Regions from separate parts of the Enterobacter pseudoroggenkampii genome, predicted to be linked through region 1. Evidence: riboswitches for the same ligand, from Rfam matches in the RefSeq annotation. Region 1 holds a riboswitch; the other holds the start of a gene.

Region 1 (8,355 bases):
TCACCCCGAGACGCATCAGCTAGTGAAAGGGGCCGCTCTGTGGGTGGCGATACTGGCGCTGGTGGTGAAGGAAAGCCTTTTCAGATACATGTATGCCACGGGAAAACGTATTCAGTCCTCTCTGCTGATAGCCAATGCCTGGCATGCCCGCTCTGACGCAGCCTCGTCAGTGGTTGTCGCCATCGGTATTGCCGGGAATTTAGTGGGTTTTCACGCGATGGACCTGATTGCGGCCCTGATTGTTGGGATATTTATCGCCCATATGGGTTACAAATTCTCTGCCGATGCCCTGCACGACCTGATGGACCGTTCGCTTGAACCCGAGCTGGAGCACGATATCAAAATGTGTCTTCTCTCAACCGAGGGTGTTACCGGACTCCATGATTTAAAAACCCGTAAAATGGGCGATTTAGCCCTTGTCGATGTCCATCTGGAAGTTAACGGCGAATTAAGCGTAAAAGAAGGGCATCAGATTGCCGTCAATGCCAGAAACAACGTGATGCAAAAATTCAATGTGCTGAACGTGATGACGCATATTGATCCTGCTCGCTAATCGGAACGCATAAATACAGTGTGACGCAACCCACCGTTAAGGTTTCGTTAATTAATCTGCGTCACACTGCATCGCATCAGCTCTCTCATTATTGAGGTAAAAAGCGATGAACCCAACGCTACGCAATACGCTTCCCCATAAAGAAACACCCTTTTTTCGCGTACTGCACATTCTTGTGGCCGTTCTGGTGCTGGTCCAGATCATCAATTCTAATTTCACCGAAAGTGAAGCCCTCCACGACTCCGGGCTGAACGGAATTGTCACCTGGATGCATATTATTTCCGGGTTTGGTTTAATTTTTTGTGGCATTGCCATGATGGCATGGATGTTAACCCAGCGCGGATTTAAATATTACTTCGCCTGGCTGGCGCTGGATTTTCGCGGAATCGTTGACGATATTCGCACCCTCACGCAGCGCCAGCTTCCTGACGCGCATGCCGGCGGTATGGCGGCAACGGTGCAAGGTTTGGGCGTGCTGGCGCTGCTGGGCGTTGCACTCTGCGGCGCGGCCTGGTTCGTGCTGAACGCCACGCTCGGACCCGTTTCGTCCGTCACAGAATCCGCCTTAAATTTGCATAAATTTCTGACGGTCTTTGTTGAGACATATTTCTGGGCACACGGTTTCATGGGCCTCGTTCATATGTACCTGACGCTACGCGCGCAGCGTAAGTATCAGTGTTCAGAATAATACGGTTCGCAGAGCCCGGCGTTCCCGGGCTCCGTTTCATTCATCCGATCACACGTCTTTTACGCGGCAGGTCAGCAGAAGCGTCACGACAGAGAGCGCCGCAATCATCCAGTAGACAGACGCATGCCCATAGCTTTGCGCCAGCGCCCCCTGAATCACGCCTGCCAGAATCACCCCGGTTGAAATACTGTTGGTAAAAAGCGTGGTCGCCGAGCCGGCACGACCGGGCATGAGATCCTGAAACCAGAGCATGCCGATCCCGGCAACAATCCCGATAAACACGGCGTTAAACAGCTGCAGCGCCAGCAACGCTTCACGCGAATGGAAAAGGATCAGCCCCGCGTAGAACACCACTCCGGCCGCCACGGCAACGATCATCATCCGACGCTTTCCAAAGCGCTTAACGTAGTAACCCGCCAGAATCATCGCCGGAATCTCCAGCCCGGCAGCGGTTCCCATTAAGATCCCCGCGAGTTTGTCCGGTAAACCCAGATCGCTGCTGATCCACAGCGGCATATCGATAATGTACATCGTGTTGCAGGTCCACATCAGCGTGGAGGCAATAAACAGCATGCGAACGTTTTTATCCTGCCAGCCGCTCACCTCGGTGACAGGTTTATCCGTTGCCTGTTCAACGCGCGCCACGGACGGCAGCGCGAAGGCAATCAATGCCAGGCTGATGACAAAAATCCCGGCGGCGATGGAGAACATGGTGGTAAAGCCGTAGTTCAACGCCAGCATGAAGGCCAGCGGCGGGCCAATGACCCACGCCAGCGAGAGCTGGGCACGCATCACCGAGCTGAACATCACCACTTCCCGCGCCGAGTTATCCGCATATTCACGGGCCAGCGCGAACAGCTGCGGCATGGCGGTGTTCGCCAGTGACGCCAGCAGCACGCCGAAGGTAATGAGCGTCAGATAATGACGGTTAAAGGCGAAGAGCAGCGCATTGCCCACCGCCATGGTGCAGCAAAAGAGGATCAGCCTGCGGCGATCGCCCTGGCTGTCCGATCGTTTCGCCAGCGCGAGGCTGACCAGGATCCCGGCAATGGCGTTAACGGTATAAAACAGGCCGACCCAAAACGGCTGTGCCCCCACCTCGCGGCTGAGAAACAGGCTCAGCGTCGGCGCCTGCAACGCCCCCGCCACGCCCATCATAAAGGCCACCAGCATAAAAGCGGCATACACGCCGTTCAGGCGTCGCCCCATCGTCATCAACCACAGCATGCGCAAGTCCTTGTGAAAGCGAATCAAAATCGGGTGAAAGAATAAACGAAAAAAGCCAGCAAAAACATTTTGCTGGCGGGTGATAAGCACCAATACTCAGTCACACATGATCGAGGCGAGTTAGCGGGAAGAGGTCGGTGTTGTAACGTCCCACTGCATCAATTCTTCTAACGTTTTCAGCCGTTGCTCTGCACACTGGCGGGCCAGCCAGGACGATCCTTTTGTCGCTGAAAAGTACTGCTGATAAAACTGACGTGCGGTAGACCTCTTCATAATTTACCTCCTCACTTCATCGAGGAGAATTATTGGCCTAATATAGGGATAAATAAATTGCTGGTTTTTTGTCAGGAGTTCCCCTTTTATGCCTTCCGGTCGTCTGCAACAACAGTTTATCCGCCTCTGGCAGTGCTGCGAGGGGCAATCGCAGGAGACCACGCTCAACGAGCTGGCTGACCTGCTTAGCTGTTCCCGCCGTCATATGCGTACGCTGCTCAACACCATGCAGCAGCAGGGTTGGTTAAGTTGGGAAGCTGAGGCGGGACGCGGCAAACGTTCGCGGTTGACCTTTCTCTATACCGGGCTGGCGTTGCAGCAGCAGCGCGCGGAAGACCTGCTCGAGCAGGACCGCATCGATCAGCTGGTTCAGCTGGTGGGCGACAAAGCCGCCGTGCGCCAGATGCTGGTTTCCCATCTCGGACGCAGTTTTCGTCAGGGACGACACATCCTGCGGGTGCTCTACTATCGCCCAATGAAAAATCTGCTGCCCGGCACGGCCTTACGTCGCTCAGAAACCCATATGGCCCGGCAAATTTTCAGCGGTCTGACGCGGATAAATGAGGAAAACGGGGAACTGGAAGCGGATATCGCGCACCACTGGCAGCAACTTTCTCCGCTTCACTGGCGCTTCTTTTTACGCCCCGGCATTCACTTTCACCATGGTCGCGAGCTGGAGATGCACGACGTCATCGCCTCTCTGGAACGCGTCCGAAGGCTGCCGCTCTACTCGCATATTTCGCGTATCCACTCCCCCACGGCCTGGACGCTGGACATCGAGCTGTCGCAGCAGGATAAGTGGCTTCCCTGGCTGCTGGGCTACGTGCCGTCGATGATTTTGCCCGGCGAGTGGGAATCGATGAACAATTTTGCCAGCCTGCCGATTGGCACCGGGCCCTACTCCGTGTCCCGCAATAACAGCAACCAGCTGAAAATCCGCGCGTTCGATGACTACTTTGGCTATCGGGCGCTGATCGACGAAGTCAACGTGTGGGTATTGCCGGATCTCAATGAAGACCTGAGCTGCGGGCTGACGCTTGAAGGCCCCACCACGGGAGAAAAAGCCGTGGAGAGTCGCCTGGAGGAGGGATGCTACTATCTCCTCTTTGATCGCCGCACCCACCGCGGGGCAAACCAGGCCGTCCGCAAGTGGATCAGCCACGTGTTGTCCCCTGCCAATCTGATCTACCATGCGGAAGCGCAGTACCAGACATACTGGTTCCCGGCGTACGGCCTGCTTCCGCGCTGGCACCACGCCCGCCCGTCGCACTGCGACAAGCCCGCAGGGCTGGAGTCCATCACCCTGACCTACTACCGCGAGCACGTGGAGCATCGTTTTATCGCCAGAATCATGACCCGACTGCTGGCGGCCGAAGGAGTAACGCTGGAGGTCAGGGAAGTTGACTATGACGAATGGCACCAGGGGGATATCACCAGTGATATCTGGCTTAACAGCGCCAACTTCACCCTGCCGCTCGATTTCTCGCTCTTCTCGCACCTGTATGAAGTCCCGCTGATCCAGCACTGCATCGAACGGGACTGGCAGCAGGACGCCGCCCTGTGGCGCGCGGGCGAGATGAATTTAGCCGCGTGGTGCCAGGCGTTACTTGCCGAACAGGCGATCGTGCCGTTGATCCACCACTGGCTGATGATCCAGGGCCAGCGCAGCATGCGCGGCCTGCGGATGAATACCCTGGGCTGGTTTGATTTTAAATCCGCCTGGTTTGCGCCCCCGGAGCCATAACGCTTTCGTAATATTCACCAAATCATTACAATAGCGCCGTTCTCAACGGGGTGCTGCATCACAGATGTGCGCTGAGATAATACCCGTCGAACCTGATCCGGATAACGCCGGCGAAGGGATTTGAGGCTGTCGCTCAAAATCCTTTGCCACTCAACTTTGAGGTGCAAAGTGTTAAAAAAAGTTCTCCCCCTGCTGGCGCTTTTTGCGCTGCCTGCTTTTGCGAAGCCCGTCCTGACGGTCTACACCTATGACTCCTTCTCTGCCGACTGGGGCCCGGGCCCGGTGGTCAAAAAAGCCTTTGAAGCCGACTGCAACTGCGAGCTGAAGTTCGTGGCGCTGGAAGATGGCGTTTCGCTGCTCAACCGTCTGCGCATGGAAGGGAAAAACAGCAAGGCTGACGTGGTGCTCGGGCTGGATAACAACCTGCTGGAAGCCGCCTCGCAGACCAAACTGTTTGCCAAAAGCGGCGTCGCGTCGGATGCCGTTAACGTGCCTGGCGGCTGGAAGAACGACACCTTTGTGCCGTTCGATTACGGCTACTTTGCTTTTGTTTATGACAAAAATAAGCTGAAAAACCCGCCGAAGAGTCTGAAAGAGCTGGTGGAAAGTGACCAGAAATGGCGCGTGATTTATGAAGATCCGCGGACCAGCACCCCGGGCCTCGGTCTGCTGCTGTGGATGCAAAAGGTCTACGGGGATAAAGCACCGGAAGCGTGGCAGAAGCTGGCCGCCAAAACCGTCACCGTGACCAAGGGCTGGAGCGAAGCCTATGGTCTGTTCCTGAAAGGTGAAAGCGACCTGGTGCTGAGCTACACCACCTCTCCGGCCTACCACATCATCGCCGAGAAGAAAGACAACTACGCTGCGGCGAATTTCGCTGAAGGGCACTATCTGCAGGTGGAAGTGGCCGCGCGTACCGCCGCCAGCAAACAGCCGGAGCTGGCCGAGAAGTTCCTGAAGTTCATGGTTTCACCGGCGTTCCAGAATGCGATTCCCGCAGGCAACTGGATGTATCCGGTCACTAACGTTGCGCTGCCAGCAGGTTTTGAGCAGCTGACCAAACCAACAACCTCGCTGGAGTTTACGCCGCAGCAGGTCGCCGCGCAGCGTGCCGCATGGGTAAGTGAATGGCAACGCGCCGTCAGCCGTTGATTCCCGGCTGGCTACTTCCCGGGCTGCTCGCCGCCATAGTGATGGTGGTGGTCAGCCTGGGGGCTTTTCTTGCACTGTGGTTCAACGCGCCAGAGAGCGATCTGCTCGCCCTCTGGCACGACAGTTACCTCTGGCACGTAATCCGGTTCTCCTTCTGGCAGGCGTTTCTTTCTGCCCTGCTCTCGGTGATCCCGGCCATTTTTCTGGCGCGCGCCCTGTATCGGCGGCGTTTTCCCGGCAGGCAGGCCCTGCTGCGCCTGTGCGCCATGACGCTGATACTGCCCGTGCTGGTGGCGGTATTCGGCATTTTGAGCGTTTACGGTCGCCAGGGCTGGCTGGCATCGCTGTTCGGCCAGCTTGGTCTGGAATGGTCATTCTCGCCTTACGGACTGCAGGGCATCCTGCTGGCACACGTCTTTTTCAATATGCCGATGGCAACGCGCCTCTTCTTGCAGGCGCTGGAGAACATTCCCGGCGAGCAGCGCCAGGTTGCCGCCCAGCTCGGCATGCGCGGCGTGTCGTTCTTCCGCTTTGTCGAATGGCCGTGGCTGCGCCGCCAGATCCCGCCCGTGGCGGCATTAATCTTCATGCTCTGCTTTGCCAGCTTTGCCACCGTGCTGTCGCTCGGCGGCGGGCCGCAGGCCACCACCATTGAGCTGGCGATTTACCAGGCGCTGAGTTACGACTACGATCCCGGTCGCGCCGCGCTGCTGGCGATAGTCCAGATGACATGCTGCCTTGCCCTGGTCCTGTTGAGCCAGCGGCTGAGTAAAGCCATTCCTGCAGGCAGTCACCAAATAACCGGCTGGCGCGATCCGCAGGACAGCCTGCACAGCCGCGTCAGCGATTTTATCCTGATCGGGCTGGCACTCCTGCTTCTGTTGCCGCCGCTGCTGGCCGTTATCGTTGACGGACTGAACCTCAATCTCCTGTCTGTCCTGCAACAGCCCGTCCTCTGGCAAGCCACCTGGACCTCGCTGCGTATCGCGCTGGCTGCCGGATTACTGTGCGTCATCCTGACCATGATGCTGCTGTGGAGCAGCCGTGAGCTTTACGCCCGCCAGGCGCAAAAAGCCGGACAAATGCTGGAGCTGACGGGCATGCTGATTCTGGCGATGCCGGGGATCGTGCTGGCGACGGGCTTCTTTTTGCTGTTCAACAGCACCATCGGCCTGCCGGAAAGCGCCGACGGCATCGTGATCTTTACCAACGCCTTAATGGCCATCCCTTATGCGCTCAAGGTGCTGGAAAACCCGATGCGCGACGTCAACAGCCGCTACAGTTTGCTGTGCCAGTCGCTGGGCATGCAGGGCTGGCAGCGGCTGAAGGTGGTCGAACTGCGCGCGCTAAAACGTCCGCTGGCACAGGCGCTGGCGTTTGCCTGCGTGCTCTCTATTGGAGACTTTGGGGTCGTGGCGCTGTTCGGCAATGACGATTTCCGCACGCTGCCCTACTGGCTCTATCAGCAAATCGGCTCTTACCGCAGTCAGGACGGCGCGGTCACCGCGCTGTTACTGCTGCTGCTGTGCTTTGCCTTATTTACCGTTATCGAGAAACTTCCGGGGCGTGATGTTAAAACTGACTGATGTAACCTGGCTTTATCAGCATCTGCCGATGCGCTTCACGCTCTCCGTGCGCCAGGGAGAGATGATCGCCGTGCTTGGCCCAAGCGGCGCAGGAAAAAGCACGCTGCTTAATCTGGTTGCGGGTTTTCTGCAGCCGGCAAGCGGATCGATCGTCATAGATAACCGGGATCATACCCACACGCCGCCCGCAAAACGTCCTGTCTCAATGCTGTTTCAGGAAAACAACCTGTTTACCCACCTGACGGTGCGGCAAAACATCGCGCTGGGAATGCACCCGGGACTCAGGCTGAACGATGACCAGCGCCATAAGCTGGAGATCATTGCCGCACAGATGGGGATCACCGGGTTTATCGACAGGCTGCCGGGCGAGCTCTCCGGCGGCCAGCGTCAGCGCGTGGCGCTGGCGCGTTGTCTGGTGCGCGAACAGCCGATACTGCTGCTGGATGAGCCGTTCTCGGCGCTCGATCCCGCGCTGCGTCAGGAGATGCTGGCCCTGGTGCAGGAGGTCTGTCAACGCCAGCAGCTGACGATGCTGATGGTTTCGCACAGTATTGAGGATGCCGCACGGATTGCGCCGCGATCGGTGGTCGTTGCTGAAGGGCGAATTGCGTGGGATGGGAAGACGGAAGAGCTGCTCAGTGGTCAAGCGGGGGCGTCTTCACTGTTAGGCATTCGCGCGGTCTGATGCCCTCTCCCACGGGGAGAGGGGAAATAGTCCTTAACGACTGACCACTTTCAATAAAATCTCACCGTACACCGGCATCAGCGGGTGACGAATCAGCGCCACCAGCGCCACCGCCGCCACGCCCAGCGTCAGCGGGGCAAGCCAGAGCAGGCGAGTACGCGGGAGGTAGCGCGTCAGGCGATCGATATTCGCTTTCCCGCTACGCCACAGCCGCCAGCAGAGCCATGCCGCCAGCCACAGTAGCACAGCCGTGCCCAGCAGCAACCACTTAAACTCACCGCTTTGCATACCGTCAGGAATATCAATGGCAGCACCCGCGAGGATCCCCGGCAGGAAGTAGAACGGCGGCCAGAAGACACAGCCGATAATGTTCGGTACCACGAATTTCGCGACGGGCAGATCCAGCATCCCCGCCACCATCGGCACCAGCGGACGCGTTGGCCCAAC
Region 2 (8,355 bases), on a different contig from region 1:
GCTCTTCCCAGCCAGCTGTCCCAGTCTTTCCAGACAGGCTGAAGACCCTGCGCCGTCAGAGCGGCGGCGACCGCTTCCGGACGTCGTCCATCATGCGGCGCAAACTGCTCGAGCTCCGGATGATCGTCGGCGTAGCCGCCAGGCTGTGTTTTGGAAAACGCGCTGACGTTGTTAATCGCAAGCGGGATAACGCGATCGCGAAACGCCGGGGACTCACGCGTTGAGAGCGATAATTCCACTTCCGGAGCGAGCAGGCGAAACGCGCAGATGGTTTGCACCAGCTGGCGTTCATCCATCAGCGAAGCCGGTTCAATCCCGCCCGCGCAGGGCCTCAGACGCGGGAAGGAGATGGAATAACGGCTCTGCCAGTAGCGCTGCTGAAGCCACAGCAAATGTTCCGCCACCATGTAACAATCCACCCGCCAGCTGTCGGAGAGCCCGATCAGCGCACCCAGACCGATTTTGTCGATGCCGGCGCGACCCAGCCTGTCCGGCGTTTCCAGCCGGAAAAAGAAATCCTGTTTCTTACCCTTCAGGTGGTGCCGGGCGTACGTCGCCTCGTGGTAGGTTTCCTGGTAGACCATGACCCCGTCCAGCCCGAGGGTTTTGAGCTCCGCGTACTCCTCCTGCGCCAGGGGCTGAACTTCCATCTGCAACGACGCAAACTGACGACGAATGGCGGGAAGGTGCTGACGGAAATAGTCCATTCCCACTTTCCCCTGATGCTCGCCCGTGACCAGCAGAAGATGTTCAAAGCCCATTTCACGAATAGCCGCACACTCACGGGCAATCTCACCTTCATCGAGCGTTTTACGTTTGATGCGGTTGCTCATGGAGAAACCGCAATAGGTGCAGTCATTGGCGCACAGGTTTGAGAGATAGAGCGGCACGTAGAAACTCACCGTGTTGCCAAAACGCTGGCGGGTGAGCCGCTGTGCTCGCTGGGCCATCGGTTCGAGGTACGCACTGGCCGCCGGGGAGAGCAGGGCCATCAGATCCTCGCGGGTCAGATGGCGGGCATTCAGCGCACGCTCCACGTCAGCCGCCGTTTTGCTGTTGATGCGCAGGGCAATGTCGTCCCAGTTAAGCTGCCGCCAGCGCTCGGTAAACGTGCTCATGAGATCGCCTCCAGAAAACCGGTCAGCGGGCTGGTGGCCTGCGCCTGGAAACTGCGCGAGCCGGGGCCGGACTCCCTTGCCAGCAACCCAGCCTCTACGGCCATGCGGAACGCACGCGCCATCATGACCGGATCGTCGGCAACCGCGATGGCCGTATTCACCAGCACCGCGTCGGCGCCCATCTCCAGCGCCTGTGCGGCATGGCTGGGCACGCCAATGCCCGCATCAACCACCACCGGCACGGTAGCCTGCTCAATAATGATTTCCAGCATCGCACGGGTCTCCAGCCCCTGGTTGGAGCCAATGGGGGCGCCCAGCGGCATGACGGCGGCGCAGCCGATCTCTTCCAGCCGTTTGCACAGGACAGGGTCGGCGCCGCAGTAAGGCAGGACGGTAAACCCTTGCTGCACCAGCTTTTCAGCCGCTTTCAGCGTTTCGATAGGGTCGGGCAGCAGCCAGCGGGCGTCAGGATGAATTTCCAGCTTCAGCCAGCGGGTGCCGAGCGCCTCGCGGGCCAGCTGCGCGGCGAAAATCGCCTCTTCGGCCGTTTTGGCACCGGAGGTGTTGGGCAGCAGCGTGACGCCTGCCTCCAGTAAAGGCGCCAGAATGGCATCGCTGTGATGACGCAGATCCACGCGCTTGAGCGCCAGCGTCACCAGCTGGCTGCCGCTTTCGCGAATGGCATCCACCATCAGCTGCGGCGAGGCGAATTTTCCGGTTCCGGTAAACAGATGTGAATCAAAGACTTTATCGGCAATACGTAACATCTCAGCCCCCTGCGATAACCTGAAACAGCAGGATCTGGTCGCCGTCATTGACCTGCTGATGTTCCCACTGCTCGCGCGGCAGGATCTGTTGATTGAGCGCCAGCGCCGTTCCCGGCTTGAGTTGACGCAGCTTGTCGAGCAGTACCGCAACGGTGAGCCCGTCTTCGCATCTCATCGGCTCATCGTTAAACAGAATGCGCATCGCGGCCTCCACATACCGGGCAGCGGCTGGCGCGGCGTAACGCCAGCTGGCGCCAGCCGGCTGAGCGGGCATCAAACAGCCGCAGCGTATTGCGTTCTGTCTCCATGCCGCTGAGCAGCTTGATGGCTTCCAGCGCCTGCATGGTGCCCATTACGCCGACCACCGGACCCAGAATGCCCGCCGTCCGGCAGTTGCGCGCTGGCTCGGCATCATCCGGCCACAGACAGCGATAGCAGCCCTGCGTCCACGGTGGCGTCAGAACCATCATCTGCCCGCCGAACCCCACCGCGCTGGCGGTGATAAGCGGCGTATGATTTGCCACGCAGGCGGCGTTAATCGCCTGGCGCGTCGCCATGTTGTCGGTACAGTCCAGCACCACGTCGGCAAGGGCGACTTCACGGTGCAGGCTTTCACCGCTAAGACGCTCCTGTAAGGCAATCAGCTCGATATCCGGGTTAAGCTGGTTCAGCCGCTGCCGGGTGATTTTTGCTTTCGGCTGGTTGATATCCTCGGTGGTAAAGAGGATTTGTCGCTGCAGGTTGCTGAGGTGAACCTCGTCGTCGTCGGCCAGCACCAGCGTACCGATACCTGCACCTGCCAGATAAAGCGCGGCGGGAGCGCCTAATCCGCCCAGACCGACAATCAGCACCCGGCTGGCGAGCAGCTTTTGCTGCCCGTCGATGGCGATATCTTCCAGCAGGATCTGACGGCTGTAGCGCATAAAATCACGATCGTTCATCGCCAGCTCCTGCCAGCTGTAACAGCTGTTCGGTGGCGGACCGCCAGTCTGCAGCCTGGGTGATGGCGCTGACGACGGCGATGCTGCCGACGCCGGTCTCCAGCACCGCCGGGGCGCGTTCAAGGCTGATTCCGCCGATGGCGACGGTGGGGTAATCGGCAAGGCGTTTAACGTGACTCGCCAGCTGCGTCAGACCCTGCGGTGCGGAGGGCATCTGCTTGGTTTGCGTCGGGAAGACGTGGCCCAGCGCGATGTAAGAGGGACGGGCCGCCAGGGCCACGTCGATCTCCATGTCATCGTGCGTTGACACGCCAAGACGCAGCCCGGCTTCACGGATAGCGCTCAGATCCGTTGTTTCGAGGTCTTCCTGACCCAGATGCACGCCGTAAGCCTGATGCTTAACGGCCAGCCGCCAGTAGTCGTTGATAAACAGGCGGGCGTTATACCGACGCCCCAGCGCGATGGCGGCAACCACATCGGCTTCCACCTCGTCATCGCGCTTATCCTTGATGCGTAGCTGGAGGGTGCGAACGCCTGCCTCCAGCAGTCGCTCTATCCACGCCACGCTGTCCACCACCGGATAGAGCCCTAAACGGTAGGGGACGGGTGGGAAATCGGGCTGGTACATTACGCCTCCTCTTTTTTGAGGTAGATTTCGCCGCCTTTGGCGCGGAAGGTTTCAGACATGTCCGCCATGCCCACTTCAATGGTTTGCGCTGCGGCGTAGTCACGCACTTCCTGGCTGATTTTCATCGAGCAGAATTTTGGCCCGCACATAGAGCAGAAGTGCGCGACTTTGCCTGATTCCTGCGGCAGGGTCTCGTCGTGATAGGCGCGGGCGGTGAACGGATCCAGCGCCAGGTTGAACTGGTCTTCCCAGCGGAATTCAAAGCGCGCCTTCGACATGGCGTTATCGCGGATTTGCGCCCCCGGGTGGCCTTTGGCCAGATCCGCCGCGTGGGCGGCAATTTTGTAGGTAATCAGCCCCTGCTTCACGTCCTCTTTGTTTGGCAGGCCGAGGTGCTCTTTCGGCGTCACGTAGCAGAGCATGGCGCAGCCGAACCAGCCGATCATCGCCGCGCCAATGCCTGAGGTGAAGTGGTCATAGCCCGGCGCAATATCGGTGGTCAACGGTCCCAGGGTATAGAACGGGGCCTCATGGCAGTGCTCCAGCTCTTCGGTCATGTTGCGGCGGATCATCTGCATCGGCACGTGTCCCGGGCCTTCAATCATTACCTGCACGTCATACTCCCAGGCGATTTTAGTCAGCTCGCCCAGCGTGTGCAGCTCGGCAAACTGCGCTTCGTCGTTGGCGTCGCGGATGGAGCCCGGACGCAGGCCGTCGCCCAGCGACAGGGAGACGTCATAGGCGGCGCAGATTTCGCAGATCTCGCGGAAGTGTTCGTAGAGGAAGTTTTCCTGGTGATGGGACAGGCACCACTTCGCCATGATGGAACCGCCGCGCGAGACGATACCGGTCAGACGCTTCGCCGTCATCGGCACGTAGCGCAGCAGCACGCCCGCGTGAATGGTGAAGTAGTCCACGCCCTGCTCGGCCTGCTCCAGCAGCGTGTCGCGGAACGCTTCCCAGGTGAGGTCTTCGGCAATGCCGTTGACCTTCTCCAGCGCCTGATAAATCGGGACGGTGCCAATCGGTACCGGGCTGTTACGCAGGATCCATTCGCGGGTTTCGTGAATATAGCGGCCGGTGGAGAGATCCATTACCGTGTCCGCGCCCCAGCGCGTGGACCAGACCAGCTTTTCCACCTCTTCTTCGATGGAGGAGGTGACGGCCGAGTTACCGATGTTCGCGTTGACCTTCACCAGGAAGTTGCGGCCGATAATCATCGGCTCGGATTCCGGGTGGTTAATGTTGGCGGGGATAATCGCGCGCCCGGCGGCCACTTCGTCACGCACAAACTCCGGCGTGATGTTCTCCGGCAGGCGAGCGCCAAAGCCTTCACCCGGATGCTGATAGCGCAGCACTTCGCTACGGATGCGCTCGCGACCCATGTTTTCGCGGATGGCGATGAATTCCATTTCCGGCGTGACGATGCCCTGGCGGGCGTAGTGCAGCTGGGTCACGCATTTGCCCGCTTTAGCGCGTTTTGGCGTCAGCAGGCCGGTAAAGCGCAGCTCGTCCAGACCGTCGTCGGCCAGGCGCTCTTTGGTGTACGCAGAGCTGCGTACGCTGAGTTCTTCGCAGTCGTTACGCGCCTCAATCCACGGCTGGCGCAGCTTAGCCAGACCCTGCTGGACGTTGATGGCAACATCAGGGTCGCCGTACGGACCGGAGGTGTCATACACCGGCACGGCTTCGTTGTCTTCGTACTGCGGGTTATCTTTGCTGCCGCCGATAAGCGTCGGGCTGAGCTGGATTTCGCGCATTGGGACGCGGATATCGGCCTGCGAGCCGGAAATGTAGATGCGTTTCGAGTTCGGGAAAGCGGTGCCTTCCAGGGTGTCGATGAAGTGTTGGGCCTGTGCGCGCTGTTCGCGGCGGGTCAGTTTTGCAGTAGACATAGCTCATTCCAAAAGTGAAGGACATGGCTTGTCAGACGACGGATGAAGCAAGAGAGGATCGCCCGGGGAGCGATACAACAGCAGTGTGACTCTTGTTCCCTTCGCAGGTATTAGCCTGATCAGGTTCCGCGGATCCCGAATTAACGGTCTCAGCCCGCGCTTTCAGGCGCTGGGCACTCCGACAAGAAAAATCCCCCTCGTGAGAGGGGCGAATGGTTGTAAATTACTCGTTAACGGTGAAGAACTCAAGCAGGGCGCGCGACGTTCTCTTCGTTACTGATGTTCAAATCATTGTCCAGCACGAGGGCGATCAGCTTATCTTCCAGCGTGAATCGCTCTTCCAGCGCTTCACCGAGGTCGGATAGCGCCCGCTGAAACTCAAGATAGTTATCGTGATCGATGGCGTTCTCGAGCGCGGAATCATAGTAATCCATGATCTGCTGGGTGTTGGCTTCCAGCAGCGGATAGAGCTTGCTGGCTGCTAAATACGGTGTTGTCCCTTCCATTTCGCGGATAATGCGTTCATAAATATTGAAATGGCCGTCGGACAGATAGTCGACCAGGCCCTGACAAAAATCATCCAGCGCTTTTTCATTCAGTCGCATAAACGATTCTTTGCCAGGCTTAATGCCGACCAGATTGTAATAAGCCACGAGTAGATGCTTGCGCACATGTAGCCAGCGATCCACCAGTTTGTTACTTCCTCTAACGCGCTCAGTCAGGCTTTCCAGCTGGTTTAACATGGTCGACTCCGCAAAATGTAGGATTGAATCTGCTTATCCAGAATGTAACCACAATGCTAACAACATGTCAGTGAAGCGAAGGTAGTGCAATAGATATGGATCGTATTATTGAAAAATCAGATCTTGGTTGGTGGATCGTCAGTCACGAACAAAAATTATGGCTCCCTGCCGGGGAAATCCCCTATGGCGCAGCTGAGACGTTTGATCTTGCTGGCCAGCCAGCGCTACAGATCGGCGAGTGGCAGGGTGAGCCCGTGTGGTTGATCCAACAGCCCCGCCGCCAGGATATGGGATCTGTGCGCCAGGTGCTGGATCTGGATGTCGGGCTGTTCCAGCTGGCGGGGCGCGGCGTGCAGCTGGCGGAGTTTTACCGCTCGCATAAATACTGCGGCTATTGCGGCCATACCATGCGTCCGAGCAAAACCGAATGGGCGATGCTCTGCAACCACTGCCGCGAACGCTACTATCCGCAGATTGCGCCGTGCATCATCGTCGCTATCCGCCGGGAGGATTCCATCCTGCTGGCGCAGCATACCCGTCATCGCAACGGCGTTCATACCGTGCTGGCCGGCTTCGTCGAAGTGGGCGAAACGCTGGAGCAGGCGGTGGCGCGCGAGGTGATGGAGGAGAGCGGGATCAAAGTGAAGAACCTGTGCTACGTCACCTCCCAGCCGTGGCCGTTCCCGCAGTCGCTGATGACGGCCTTTATGGCCGAATATGACAGCGGCGAGATCGTTATCGATCAGAAAGAGCTGCTGGATGCGAACTGGTATCGCTACGACGATTTACCGCTGTTACCTCCGCCGGGCACCGTGGCGCGTCGGCTGATAGAAGATACCGTGGCGATGTGTCGGGCCGAGTATGAGTAGTGTTACACTGAGGCCATGACGCTTAAGGAACTGCAAAAATGACCGAACTGAAGAACGATCGTTATCTGCGTGCGCTGCTGCGCCAGCCCGTTGATGTCACCCCGGTGTGGATGATGCGCCAGGCGGGACGCTATCTGCCAGAGTACAAAGCCACGCGCGCGCAGGCGGGCGATTTTATGTCGCTGTGCAAAAACGCCGAGCTGGCCTGTGAAGTGACGCTCCAGCCGCTGCGCCGCTTCCCGCTGGATGCTGCGATCCTCTTCTCGGATATCCTGACCATTCCGGATGCCATGGGCCTTGGCCTGTACTTCGAAACCGGTGAAGGCCCGCGTTTCACCTCCCCAATTAAAAGCAAAGCCGATGTGGATAAGCTGCCGATCCCCGATCCGGAAGGCGAGCTGGGCTACGTGATGAACGCCGTACGCACCATTCGCCGCGAGCTGAAAGGTGAAGTGCCGCTGATTGGCTTCTCCGGCAGCCCGTGGACGCTGGCAACCTATATGGTGGAAGGGGGCAGCAGCAAAGCCTTCACCCTGATTAAAAAGATGATGTACGCCGAGCCGCTGGCCCTGCATGCGCTGCTCGACAAGCTGGCGAAGAGCGTCACCCTCTATCTGAACGCGCAGATTAAAGCCGGTGCGCAGTCGGTGATGATTTTCGATACCTGGGGCGGTGTGCTGACCGGACGCGATTATCAACAGTTCTCCCTGTATTACATGCACAAAATCGTAGACGGCCTGCTGCGTGAAAACGAAGGTCGCCGCGTGCCGGTGACGCTGTTCACTAAAGGTGGCGGTCAGTGGCTGGAAGCGATGGCGGCAACCGGCTGCGACGCGCTGGGGCTCGACTGGACCACCGATATTGCCGATGCGCGTCGTCGCGTGGGTGACAAAGTGGCGCTGCAGGGCAACATGGACCCGTCCATGCTCTATGCGCCGCCAGCCCGCATTGAAGAAGAAGTGTCGACTATACTGTCTGGTTTCGGCCAGGGGGAAGGCCACGTCTTTAACCTCGGCCACGGTATTCATCAGGATGTACCGCCAGAGCACGCAGGCGTATTTGTGGAGGCGGTGCATCGGCTTTCTGCCCAGTATCACAAGTAAGGAGTCGTTATGGATCTCGCGTCGCTACGCGCTCAACAAATCGAACTGGCCTCATCGGTGATCCGCGAGGATCGTCTGGATAAGGATCCTCCGCAGTACATTGGCGGAGCAGACGTCGGGTTCGAGCAGGGTGGGGAAGTGACGCGAGCGGCGATGGTGGTACTGAAATACCCTTCGCTTGAGCTGGTGGAGTACAAGGTCGCGCGTATCGCGACCACCATGCCGTATATCCCGGGCTTTCTCTCCTTCCGCGAATATCCCGCGCTGCTGGCAGCGTGGGAGCAGCTCTCG

The links. Region 1 has a riboswitch for thiamine pyrophosphate ahead of thiB (thiamine ABC transporter substrate binding subunit). Riboswitches for the same ligand answer to the same signal wherever they lie in the genome.
Region 2: linked by a shared signal. The riboswitch ahead of thiC (phosphomethylpyrimidine synthase ThiC) and the one ahead of thiB (thiamine ABC transporter substrate binding subunit) in region 1 are both predicted to bind thiamine pyrophosphate.

The regions. Positions count from the first base shown of each region.
Region 1 covers NZ_JAPMLV010000002.1:145,559-153,913, forward strand. Annotated here, with positions in the region: gene OTG14_RS13895 (cation diffusion facilitator family transporter) at 1-553, shown strand, start outside; gene OTG14_RS13900 (cytochrome b/b6 domain-containing protein) at 660-1,241, shown strand; gene OTG14_RS13905 (sugar efflux transporter) at 1,290-2,468, opposite strand; gene sgrT (glucose uptake inhibitor SgrT) at 2,589-2,741, opposite strand; gene sgrR (HTH-type transcriptional regulator SgrR) at 2,830-4,485, shown strand; TPP riboswitch at 4,522-4,622, shown strand; gene thiB (thiamine ABC transporter substrate binding subunit) at 4,654-5,637, shown strand; gene thiP (thiamine/thiamine pyrophosphate ABC transporter permease ThiP) at 5,613-7,223, shown strand; gene thiQ (thiamine ABC transporter ATP-binding protein ThiQ) at 7,207-7,908, shown strand; gene OTG14_RS13935 (DedA family protein) at 7,942-8,355, opposite strand, start outside.
Region 2 covers NZ_JAPMLV010000003.1:275,542-283,896, forward strand. Annotated here, with positions in the region: gene thiH (2-iminoacetate synthase ThiH) at 1-1,118, opposite strand, end outside; gene thiG (thiazole synthase) at 1,115-1,885, opposite strand; gene thiS (sulfur carrier protein ThiS) at 1,887-2,087, opposite strand; gene OTG14_RS16830 (HesA/MoeB/ThiF family protein) at 2,071-2,826, opposite strand; gene thiE (thiamine phosphate synthase) at 2,813-3,454, opposite strand; gene thiC (phosphomethylpyrimidine synthase ThiC) at 3,454-5,349, opposite strand; TPP riboswitch at 5,429-5,540, opposite strand; gene OTG14_RS16845 (Rsd/AlgQ family anti-sigma factor) at 5,595-6,092, opposite strand; gene nudC (NAD(+) diphosphatase) at 6,188-6,961, shown strand; gene hemE (uroporphyrinogen decarboxylase) at 7,000-8,064, shown strand; gene nfi (deoxyribonuclease V) at 8,074-8,355, shown strand, end outside.